Regions from separate parts of the Nocardiopsis eucommiae genome, predicted to be linked through region 1. Evidence: riboswitches for the same ligand, from Rfam matches in the RefSeq annotation. Region 1 holds a riboswitch; the other holds the start of a gene.

Region 1 (5,609 bases):
GGTGCTCGAAGTCACCGGTGACACGGGGGCCGACGTGGTGATCGACGGGGCCGGCGGTGCGCTGGGGTCGGCGTCCTTCAGGGCGGTGGCCGACGGAGGCCGGTTCCTCAGCTACGGGACGGCCGGAGGCTCCTTCGCGGAGATCGACGCGCGGGAGGCCGCCCGGCGCGGGATCACCACCCTGGGCCTGGACGCGATGCGGGCTCGGTCGGGCACGGACCGGAGCGACCTGACCCGTCTGGCCCTGGAGGAGGCACGGGCCGGACACCTGCGCCCCCACGTGGGTCTGACCCTGCCGTTGGAGCGGGCCGCCGAGGCGCACGCCGCCCTGGAGGGCCGCCGTGTGCTGGGCAAGGTGCTCCTGGTCCCCTAGGAACTCCGGGGACCGCGCTCGACGTGGTCGGGTCTGCGCGGCCTCACATCCGGGCCCTCAGCACGTCGACCTCACACCCCGGCGCGAACGGGTCGAAGCCGTGCTCGACCAGCCAACGCACCCCCAGGAGGGCGCGCGACGACCACCACGCGCGGACCACGTCGAGGTCGACGTCGGCGCCGTAACCGGCGGCGACCTCCGCCAGGTGCCCCTGGTTCCCGAGCGTCAGGGTGGCGAGGTCGAAGAGGGGGTCGCCAGCGCCCGCCTCGGACCAGTCGATGACGCCGGTGACCTCGTCGCCCTCGACGAAGACGTGCTCCCTCTGGAGGTCCCCGTGCGTGAAAACCGGGGTGTAGGGGCGGATCGCGGCCTCGGCCACCCGGCGGTTACGGGCGACCAGGTCGGCGGGCAGGACACCGTTGGTCACGAGGAGTTCGCACTCCCGGTCGAGCTCCGCCGCCCACTCGCCGGGGTCCCGGCGGCGTCGACCGGGCCAGGGAGGTGGCGGAGCCTCGTGCAGTCTCCGGACGGCGGCGCCCACCGCGGTCCAGGCCGCCGACGAGGCGGTCGACGGCTCGCCCAGACGGCCCAGGGCCGTCCCCGGGAGCGCGGCGATCGCGAGCACGGGCGGCCTGCGCCAGAGGACCTCCGGGGTCGGGACCGGCGCGAGGGACATCGCCTCGACCTCGACGTCGACACGCGCCTGGTCGGCGTCCACCTTCAGGAACACGTCACCGACGCGCAGTGTCGCGCGCTCGGAGTGGGCGACGACGACCTCGACCTCATCCATGGTGGACCAGTATCCCCGGGACGGCCGTCGAGGTCACCGGGTTTTCGCGACGGTCAGGCGTCGCCGCGCCGTGCGGTCAGGCGGGCCCGGAGCGCGCTGGCCGCCGCTCGCGGATCCTCGGCCTCGGTGACGGCGCGCACCACGACCACGCGGGTGGCCCCGGCGTCCAGCACCCGGTCCACGTTCTCCAGGTCGATGCCGCCGATCGCGAACCAGGGCCGGTCGGTGCCGAGCGCGGCCGCGCGCTCCACCAGTTCGAGTCCGGCCGCCGGGCGGCCCGGCTTGGTCGGGGTCGCCCAGGTCGGGCCCACGCAGAAGTAGTCGCTCCCGGGCTCCTCCGCCGAACGGGCGGCGGCCTCGGGGTCGTTGTTGGAGCGGCCGACCAGCGGGTCGGCGCCGATGATGTCGCGGGCCAGGGGAACCGGCAGGTCGCGCTGGCCCAGGTGCAGGACGTCGGCGCGTACCGCGCGGGCGATGTCGGCGCGGTCGTTGACGGCGAGCAGGGCCCCGTGGCGCTCGCACGCCTCCCTCAGGACCTCCAGGGCGGCCAGTTCCTGGCGGGCCTCCAAGCCCTTGTCCCGGAGCTGGATGATGTCCACGCCTCCGGCCAGGGCGGCGTCCGCGAACTCCGCGAGATCACCGCTCTCGGTCCGGGCGTCGGTGCACAGGTACAGAAGGGATGCGTCCAGGCGCTCGCGCAGGCTGGTTCCGTGGCTCGTCCTCACGCGCCCCACCCTAACCAACGGCCCGGGGGACGTCACCGGGGTGGTGCGTCCCCGGGCCGTGGACGGCTCAGAAGGCCATGCCCTGGGCCCGCCGACGGACCTCGGTGCCCCGGTTCTCCCGCATGGCCTGGATCGGCGTGCCCGGCAGGGTGTCGTCCGGGGTGAACAGCCAACGCAGGGCCTCCTCGGTGGAGAAACCGGCGTCGGTCAGCAGCACGATGGTGCCCGGCAGACCCTTGACCAGGTCCGGGCCGTCCAGGAAGGCGGCGGGGATGCAGAGTTCGCCACCGCGCACCACGCCCATGAGGCGGTTCTCGCGGATGAGCGTCTTGATGCGGTTGGGGCTCACGCCCAGCGGCGCGGCCGCCTCACGCAGGGTCAGCCATTCGCCGACGAGTTCGTCGAGTTCACGATCGCTTTGTGTCACCCACCCAATCTGCCACACCCGGCCGGGCTCCGGAGACCATCGCCCCGCCCCCGGACGCCCCGCCTGGGAGATCCCCGCCACGACCGCCCTGGACGGGTTGTCCTAGGATGAGGGCGAGGACATGTCCCGCGGGAGCCGGGTGGACCCGGCTGAGAGGGAGGCTCACCGCCTCCGACCGCACGAACCTGATCCGGGTCATTCCGGCGAAGGGAGTGGAACACGGCGCCGTGCGCAGCAACGAGGTTCCCCCACAGAAGACGATTCATCCCACCAATGCGGTGGTCGTGGTCGGCGGCGGCGTCATCGGCCGGGTCACCGCTTGGCGGGCCGCCCAGCGCGGCCTGTCCGTGACCCTGGTCGAGCCCGACCCCGTCACGGCGCCCTCCGACGCCCGCGCCTCCTCGACCGTCGCGGCGGGCATGCTCACCCCCGCGACCGAGGCGGTCTTCGGCGAGGAGGAGCTCATGGAGCTCGGGGTGCGCTCGGCGCGCCTCTACGACGACTTCGTCGCCGAACTCCAGGAGGCCAGCGGGATCGACGTCGGCCACCGCCGCACCGGGACGCTGCTGGTCGCCTTCGACCGCGACGACCTCGCGGTCCTCACCGACCTCCACGCGCTCCAACAGCGCCTGGGCGTCCCCACCCAGCGGCTCACCAGCCGCGAGTGCCGACGCCTCGAACCCACGCTCGCTCCGGGCGTGCGCGGTGGCGTGCTGGCCCCCGAGGACCACTCCGTGAACCCGCGCGCGCTGCTCCTGGCCCTGGCGCGGGCCGGGGAGCGGGCGGGCGTTCGCGAGGTCCCCGGGTACGCGGAGGAGATCACCTCCCCCGGGGCTGACGGCGCGCGCCTGGGCGTACGCCTGGCCGACGGGACCGCACTGCCCGCCGCGCAGGTGGTGCTCGCCGCCGGATGCTGGGGCGACCGGGTACGGGTGCCCGAACCGGTGGTTCCGCCGCTGCGCCCGGTCAAGGGGCAGCTGCTGCGCGCCCGGGTGCCCGCCGGGGAACCGCCGCTGGTCACGCGCACCGTGCGCGGCCTGGTGCGCGGGTTCCCCGTCTACCTGGTACCCCGGGCCGACGGCGAGGTGATCGTCGGCGCCACCCAGGAGGAGCTGGGCCACGACACCTCCCTGACGGTCGGCGGGCTCTGGCAGGTCCTGCGGGACGCGCGCGAGCTCGTCCCGGGGGTGAGCGAGCTGGAGGTCGTCGAGACCTGCGTGGGGCTGCGGCCGGGTTCCCCCGACAACGAACCCCTCCTGGGGCCCACACGGGTCCCGGGACTGCACCTGGCCGCCGGACACTTTCGGCACGGGGTCCTGCTGGCCCCGGTGACCGGGGAGGTCATGGCCGAGGCACTCACCACCGGCGCGCTGCCCCCGTACGCGCGCCGGTTCTCAGCCAGCAGACGGACGTGGGAGTAGCAGTGGAACTGATCATCAACGGACAGGCCCGGGACAGCGAGGCGACCACCGTGGACGGGGTCGTGCGCGACCTCACCGACGCCGGGGACGGCGCCGTCCCCGGCGGGATCGCCGTCGCGGTCAACGACGAGGTGGTGCGACGCACCGCCTGGACGGACACCGAGCTCTCCGCGGGCGACCGCGTGGACGTGCTCACCGCCGTACAGGGAGGCTGAACCATGACACAGACGTCCGAGTCCGTGACCGTCGCGGCACACGTGTCGGAGGACCCGCTGGTCATCGCGGGGGTCTCCTTCGGGTCCCGACTCATCACCGGCACCGGCGGGGCGCCCTCGCTGGAGGTCCTGGAGGACGCCCTCCTGGCGTCGGGAACCGAACTCACCACCGTGGCCATGCGCCGGATCACCCCGGGCACCCAGGGGTCGGTGTGGGACGTCCTGGAGCGCAACCGCATCCGCCCGCTGCCCAACACCGCCGGGTGCTTCACCGCCGTGGACGCCGTGCGCACCGCGAGGCTCGGCCGTGAGGCCCTGGGCACCGACTGGGTGAAGCTGGAGGTGGTCGCCGACGAGCACACCCTCCTGCCCGACCCGGTGGAACTACTGGACGCCGCGGAGGCGCTGGTCGACGACGGCTTCACTGTCCTGCCCTACACCAACGACGACCCGGTGCTGGCCCGTCGCCTGGAGCAGTTGGGCTGCGCCGCCGTGATGCCGCTGGCCGCGCCGATCGGTTCGGGCCTGGGCATCCGCAATCCGCACAACCTGGAGCTGATCGTCGAACAGGCCGAGGTCCCGGTGATCGTGGACGCGGGCATCGGGACGGCGAGCGACGCCGCCCTGGCGATGGAGCTCGGGTGCGACGCGGTGTTGTTGGCCACGGCCGTGACACGCGCCCGGGAGCCGGTGCGGATGGCGGCGGCGATGCGCGACGCCGTGCGCGCCGGTCGCGGTGCGCGGCTGGCCGGACGCATCCCGGTCCGCCGCCACGCCAGGGCCTCCAGCCCCGACGTGGTCTGAGTCCGCCGGGAGGACTCCGGTGCGGTGGTCCGGGGCTCCGGACCTGGGACGATCACCCGTTCCGGCACACCGCGCGAACCCCCGGTGACGACACGCGAACGGACCGTTACCGACGGGTTTGGTCCCGTCCCCTACCGTGGGAGGGTGCGCGTGCCGCGCGACGGCACCGCACCCTCAGACCGCCCAGGCGCGAACGCCCCGAACCGACCCTCCGGTCGGGCTCCACGACGGTGGACACGGGGGCCGTCGCGACCGTGAACCGCGGGGCAGACCTGACACCGGCTTCCGCTATCGTGTCGGATCGACACCAGGTGTCGGGTACGCGCCACCGGCCGCGAACGCCCGCGCTCCCCGCAGCAAGGACACAACTCCGCCGTGGACATGACGACTTCCGACCCGCTTGTAGGCGCGACGCTGGACCGTCGCTACTTCGTCGAGTCAAGGATCGCCGGTGGCGGCATGGCGACGGTCTACGTCGCCCACGACCTGAGGCTGGACCGACGCCTGGCCCTCAAGGTCATGCACCCCTCCCTGGCCCAGGACCCGACCTTCGTCCAGCGCTTCATCAACGAGGCGCACTCGGTCGCCAAGCTCTCCCACCCCAACGTCGTGCAGGTCTTCGACCAGGGTGAGGACCAGGGACACGTCTTCCTCGCCATGGAGTACGTCCCGGGCCAGACCCTGCGCGACATCCTCAAGGCACACGGACGACTGGCTCCGAAGCAGGCCCTGAACTTCATGGCCTCGGTGCTGGCCGCGCTGGGGGCCGCCCACCAGGCCGGGATGGTGCACCGCGACGTCAAGCCCGAGAACGTCCTGATCAGCAAGGACGGCCGGGTCAAGGTGGCCGACTT
Region 2 (5,609 bases), on a different contig from region 1:
CCCCGCCGCCGACCTCGACGCCGGGCAGGCCGCCATGCTGGCCGGTCTGGTGCGCGCACCCTCCTTCTACGACCCGCTCAACAACCCCGACGAGGCGCTCGAACGCCGCGACCTCGTGCTGGACCGGATGGTGGCCACCGACGTCCTCGGCGCGGACGAGGCCGAGGCCCACAAGAAGAAGGGCCTGGGGATCGACCCCAGTCCGCGCGGCGGCAGCTGCTCGGAGAGCGACTACCCGTTCTTCTGCGACTACACGATGCGCTGGCTGCGTGCCTCCGACCTGATCGGGGACACCGTCGAGAAGCGTGAGCAGCGCATCACCCAGGGCGGGCTGATCGTGCGGACCACACTCGACACCGCCGCTCAGGACGCCGCCCAGGACGCCGTCGACAAGCGGGTCCCGCACGAGGACTCCACGAAGTTCGCCGCCCAGGCCATGGTCGAGCCCGGCTCCGGCCGTGTGCGCGCCCTCGTGCAGAACCTGCGGTACGGCTTCGACGACGAACAGGTCGGGACGACCTCCCTCAACCTCGCCGTGGACCAGGAGGACGGGGGCTCCCTGGGGTACCAGGCCGGGTCCACCTTCAAGACGTACACGCTGGCGGCGGCCCTGGAGAAGGGCCTGGGGTACGGGACCAGCTTCTCCTCGCCCAAGAACCTGTCCCTGAGCGGGATGTCCGACTGTGAGGGCACCAGGATGTCCTCGTGGAGCATCCGCAACGCCGGGGAGAGCGACGACGGCAGCCACAACATGATCAGCGCGACCAAGGGGTCGGTGAACACCTACTTCGCCCAGCTCCAGAAGCGCGTCGGCCTGTGCGAGACCTCGGAGATGGCGGAGAAGGCCGGGGTGCACCGCGCGGACGGCAGCGACCTCGGGGTGTGGAGCTCCTTCACGCTCGGGGACCAGGAGGTGTCCCCGCTGACCGTCGCCTCCTCCTACGCGACCTTCGCCGCGAGGGGCGAGTACTGCGAGCCGCGCCCGGTGCGCATGGTGACCGAGGAGGGCACCGGCGAGGAGCTCAAGACGACCTCGGAGTGCGAGCGCACGGTCAAGCAGGACGCCGCCGACGGCGTCAACCACCTGCTCCAGCAGACCTTCGACGGGGGTACGGCCAACGGGCTGGACCTGGGGCGTCCGGCCGCGGGCAAGACCGGGACCACCGACGGGGCCGCCTACGCCTGGTTCGCCGGGTACACGCCGAACCTCTCCTCGGCCGTGGTCGTGGGCGACGTGCGCGGCGGTGAGGAGAACCCGCTCCAGGGCGTGACGATCGGCGGGCAGCACTTCGAGATCGTCTACGGGGGCACCCTGCCCGGCCCGATCTGGCAGGAGAGCATGCGCGGCGCCACCAAGCACCTGCCCTCGGACGCGTTCGCGGGGTCGCCGGGCGCCTTCGGCGACCCGAAGACCGAGCCTCCCGAGCAGCGGGGCGGTGACGACGACGATGACGACGAGGGCGGGAGCGACACGGACGCCGAGGACGCGGAGGATCTCGCGGACGGCACCGGCGGAGGCGGGACCGGCGAAGGCGGCACGGGAGACGACGGGGGCACCTAGACGCCTTCGGAAGCAGCCCCCCGGTCCGGTGACCACGGGAGACCGTCGCGAGGCGGACCGGCCGCCGGGCCGGGAGGCGGGCCGCCGTTCCGATCCGGACCGTCACCCGGTTCTCACCTTCCGTGGTCTGGACCTTGACAGGTCTAGACCACTCTTGCTTAGGTGACGTCACCCCCCTGCGGCGCGCGGTCGGACGCAGCGCCGCACCCTAGGAGTGTGATCACGTGATCCGACGTCTCCTGAGTCAGCTCGCGGTGCTCGGCGCCATCGCGGCTGTGCTCGTTGCCCTCCCCGCGACCGTCGCGACGGCGGCCACCGCCTGCGCGACGGCCTGGAGTTCCTCCGCCGTCTACACCGGCGGCGGCCAGGTCTCCTTCGAAGGCCGCAACTACACCGCCAAGTGGTGGACGCAGAACGAGCGTCCCGGAACCTCGGACGTCTGGGCCGACCAGGGCCCCTGCGGAAACGACGGGGGCGGCGAACAGCCCGGTCCCAGCGACTTCGTCGTCAGCGAGGCCCAGTTCAACCAGATGTTCCCGAACCGGAACCCCTTCTACACCTACTCCGGCCTCACCGACGCCCTGAGCTCCTACCCGGGCTTCACCAACACCGGAAGCGTCGAGGTGCAGCGGCGCGAGGCCGCCGCCTTCCTGGCCAACGTCAGCCACGAGACCGGCGGGCTGGTGTACATCAAGGAGATCAACGAGGACAACTACCCGCACTACTGCGACCCGAGCCAGCCCTTCGGCTGCCCGGCCGGTCAGGACGCCTACTACGGCAAGGGCCCGATCCAGCTGAGCTGGAACTACAACTACAAGGCCGCCGGGGACGCCCTCGGCATCGACCTGCTGAACAACCCCTACCTCGTCGAGCAGGACGCCGCGATCGCCTGGCGGACCGGACTCTGGTTCTGGAACACCCAGAGCGGTGCCGGGACGATGTCGGGGCACACCGCCATCGTCGACGGCCACGGCTTCGGTGAGTCGATCCGTTCCATCAACGGGTCCATCGAGTGCAACGGCGGCAACCCGGGACAGGTGCAGAGCCGCATCAACACCTTCACGCAGTTCGCCCAGATCCTCGGCACCACCACGGGGTCGAACCTGAGCTGCTGACCCCAGGTGCGTCGACGCACCCGTGGCGGCACCCGAGCGGGGGTGCGACCGGCGAGCACCGCCGGGCGCATCCCCGCTCCTGCGTGTCCCGAGGGAAGGTCTTCACCGCGCATCCTGTTTGCCCCATAATGGAGGCAATCCGACAGGGGAGCGCGTGAGCGCTGAGAGTGCGGCACCCGGCCGCAGACCCTTACACACCTGATCTGGGTCATGCCAGCGAAGGAAGTCGTAGGAAACCGCCGTCGTGCGTGCGCCAGCGCGCGCCCGACCGGCGCTCTTGGCCACATGGGCCCTCGTCACCCCGACGAAGGGACATCAACCAGCATGAGTACCGAGAACCGCGGGACCGGCACCGGAACCACCGCGGAGCCCGTGGGCCGCGTCCAGGAGATCCTTGCCAAGGCCCGGAGCTGGCGCACCGTCGACATCGTCGTGGCCGCCGTGATCGGCGTCGCGGTCGGCGTCGTCTTCTGGCTGTGGAACATCGTCTGGTCGGTCACCACACCGCTGTTCGTGGCGTTCCCGCCCGGGCAGGCCGTCGTCTACGGCATGTGGCTGATCTCCGGCGTGCTCGGCGGGCTCATCATCCGCAAACCCGGCGCGGCCCTGCTCACCTCGATCGCCGCGGCCTCCGTCTCGGCCGTGCTGGGCACCCAGTGGGGGGTCATGGTCGTCGTCGACGGCACCCTCCAGGGGTTGCTGCCCGAACTGGTCTTCCTCGCCTTCGCCTACCGGCGCTGGAACATGGGCGTGGCCGTGCTCGCAGCCGCCGTGGCCGGGCTCTCCCCGGCCATCCGCGACAACATCGCCTACAACGTCACCTGGCCCCTTGAGTACCAGCTCACCTACGGCGTGATCGTGGTCCTCAGCGCGGCCGTCATCGCGGGCGTGGGCGCGCGCCTGCTCACCACGGCGCTGGCCAGGTCCGGCGCGCTGGCCCCCTTCCCCTCGGCCAGGGGCTGACCCGTGACACGACCGAACGCGCGCGGGGCTCGCGTCGAACTCTCCGGCTGGGGATGGAAGCACTCCGGCCGTGACACCCACGCCCTGCGCGGAGTGGACCTGACCGTCGAACCGGGGGAGCGGGTCCTGCTGCTCGGGGCCTCGGGCGCGGGGAAGTCCACCCTGCTGCACTCCCTGGCCGGGCTCACCGGCGAGGACGGCGCCATCAGCGGGGAGCACGAGGGCTCGCTGCTGGTGGACGGCGCCCCCGCCGACCGGGGCCGCGGCGGGGTCGGACTGGTCAGCCAGGACCCCGAGACCCAGCTCGTGATGGCCCGGGCCGGGGACGACGTCGCCTTCGGGTTGGAGAACCTGGGGGTGGACCCCGAGGACATCTGGCCCCGGGTCGAGCGCTCCCTGACGGAGGTCGGCTTCCCCTACGGCCTCCGGCACTCCACGGGCGCCCTCTCCGGAGGTGAGAAGCAGCGCCTGGTCATCGCCGGTGCGCTGGCCATGCGGCCGCGTCTGCTGCTCCTGGACGAACCCACCGCCAACCTCGACCCGGCCGGGGCCGTGCTCGTGCGCGACCTGCTCTCCCGCCTGCTCGCGGAGACCGAGGCCACCCTCGTGCTGGTCGAGCACCGGGTGGCCGACGTCGTCGACCTGGTGGACCGGGTCGTGGTGGTCGAACCCGGCGGGGGAGTGATCGCGGACGGCGCCCCGGCGCGGGTGTTCGCGGAACACGGCCGTTCGCTGGCCGACCAGGGCGTGTGGATCCCCGGGAACGAACCCGTCCCCGAGCTCACGCCCGCTCCCGGCGGCGTGCCCCTGGTGGAGACCGTCGGCGTCAGCGCCCGCACCCCCTTCCAGGTGGGCGTGCGCGCCGCCCCCCGGCGGACGGTGCTCGACGACGTGAACGTCATGCTGTCCGCCGGAACCGCCACCGCACTCACCGGCCCCAACGGCGCGGGCAAGTCCACGCTCCTCACCATGCTGGCCGGGCTCTCGCGTCCGCACCGGGGCGAGGTGCTGCCGCGCGGTCCGATTGCCGGAACCGACCGGCGCCCGCTCGTGCGCTGGCCCGCACGCCGCCTCGCCCGCCACGTGGGCACGGTGTTCCAGCACGCGGAGGACCAGTTCGTCACCGCCACGGTCCGCGACGAACTCCGCTTCGCGCCGCTGCGCGCGGGGATGGGCGCGGCCGAGACCGACGCCTGGGTGGGCGAGCTGATGGAGCGGTTGCGACTGACCCGGCTGGCCGAGGTGCACCCGTACACGCTCTCCGGCGGCGAGAAGCGGCGCCTCTCGGTGGCGACCGCGCTCAGCTCCGGCCCCTCGCACGCCCCGGACCTGCTGGTGCTGGACGAGCCCACCTTCGGCCAGGACACCCGTACCTGGACGGAGCTGGTGGAGCTCCTCGGCGCCCTGCGCTCCGAGGGACGGGCCGTGGTCATGGCCACCCACGACGAACTCCTGCTGCGCCGCCTGACGGACGTGGAAGTACGGGTCGCGGAGGGACGCGCGGCACCCGTCGGGGCGGCCCGGTCCGCGACGTCACGAGAGGGGGAGGCGTGAGTTCCCGGCACACGAACGGCCCGGACGTGCCCCGCGCCAAGGGCGGGGACACCCTCACCCTGGATGTGCCCGAGGGCGGCGGCGCCCGGTACTGGCTGACCGGCCTGAACCCGGCCGCCAAGCTGCTGGCCGCGCTGCTGATCGGCATCGGGCTGATCCCGGCGGTGGACGCCGTCACCGGCGGACTCGTCCTGCTCGCGGTACTGGTCACGGTGCCGTTCAGCGGGGTGGACCGGCGCACCCTGCTGGTCCTGGGCGGGCCCTTCCTGCTCATGGGGCTCAGCAGCGGCGCGGTCAACTACCTGTACGGCGAGCACGGTCTGGAGGGCGCCGTGGGCGCGGCGGTGCGCCTGTTGGCGATCGCGCTGCCCGGGCTGCTCGCCGCGATCAGCAGTGACCCCACGGAGATGTCCGAC

The links. A riboswitch is a leader RNA that binds a small molecule or an ion and turns the genes downstream of it on or off. The one in region 1 is predicted to bind thiamine pyrophosphate.
Region 2: linked by a shared signal. The riboswitch ahead of ACRWK8_RS03280 (ECF transporter S component) and the one ahead of thiO (glycine oxidase ThiO) in region 1 are both predicted to bind thiamine pyrophosphate.

What each region holds. Positions count from the first base shown of each region.
Region 1 covers NZ_CBDRIY010000008.1:22,956-28,564, forward strand. Annotated here, with positions in the region: gene ACRWK8_RS06650 (zinc-binding dehydrogenase) at 1-373, shown strand, start outside; gene ACRWK8_RS06655 (phosphotransferase family protein) at 417-1,163, opposite strand; gene thiE (thiamine phosphate synthase) at 1,217-1,888, opposite strand; gene ACRWK8_RS06665 (Rv2175c family DNA-binding protein) at 1,956-2,315, opposite strand; TPP riboswitch at 2,434-2,544, shown strand; gene thiO (glycine oxidase ThiO) at 2,543-3,736, shown strand; gene thiS (sulfur carrier protein ThiS) at 3,739-3,951, shown strand; gene ACRWK8_RS06680 (thiazole synthase) at 3,955-4,755, shown strand; gene pknB (Stk1 family PASTA domain-containing Ser/Thr kinase) at 5,131-5,609, shown strand, end outside.
Region 2 covers NZ_CBDRIY010000003.1:155,841-161,449, reverse strand. Annotated here, with positions in the region: gene ACRWK8_RS03290 (transglycosylase domain-containing protein) at 1-1,561, shown strand, start outside; gene ACRWK8_RS03285 (glycoside hydrolase family 19 protein) at 1,786-2,676, shown strand; TPP riboswitch at 2,811-2,918, shown strand; gene ACRWK8_RS03280 (ECF transporter S component) at 3,001-3,639, shown strand; gene ACRWK8_RS03275 (ABC transporter ATP-binding protein) at 3,643-5,193, shown strand; gene ACRWK8_RS03270 (energy-coupling factor transporter transmembrane component T family protein) at 5,190-5,609, shown strand, end outside.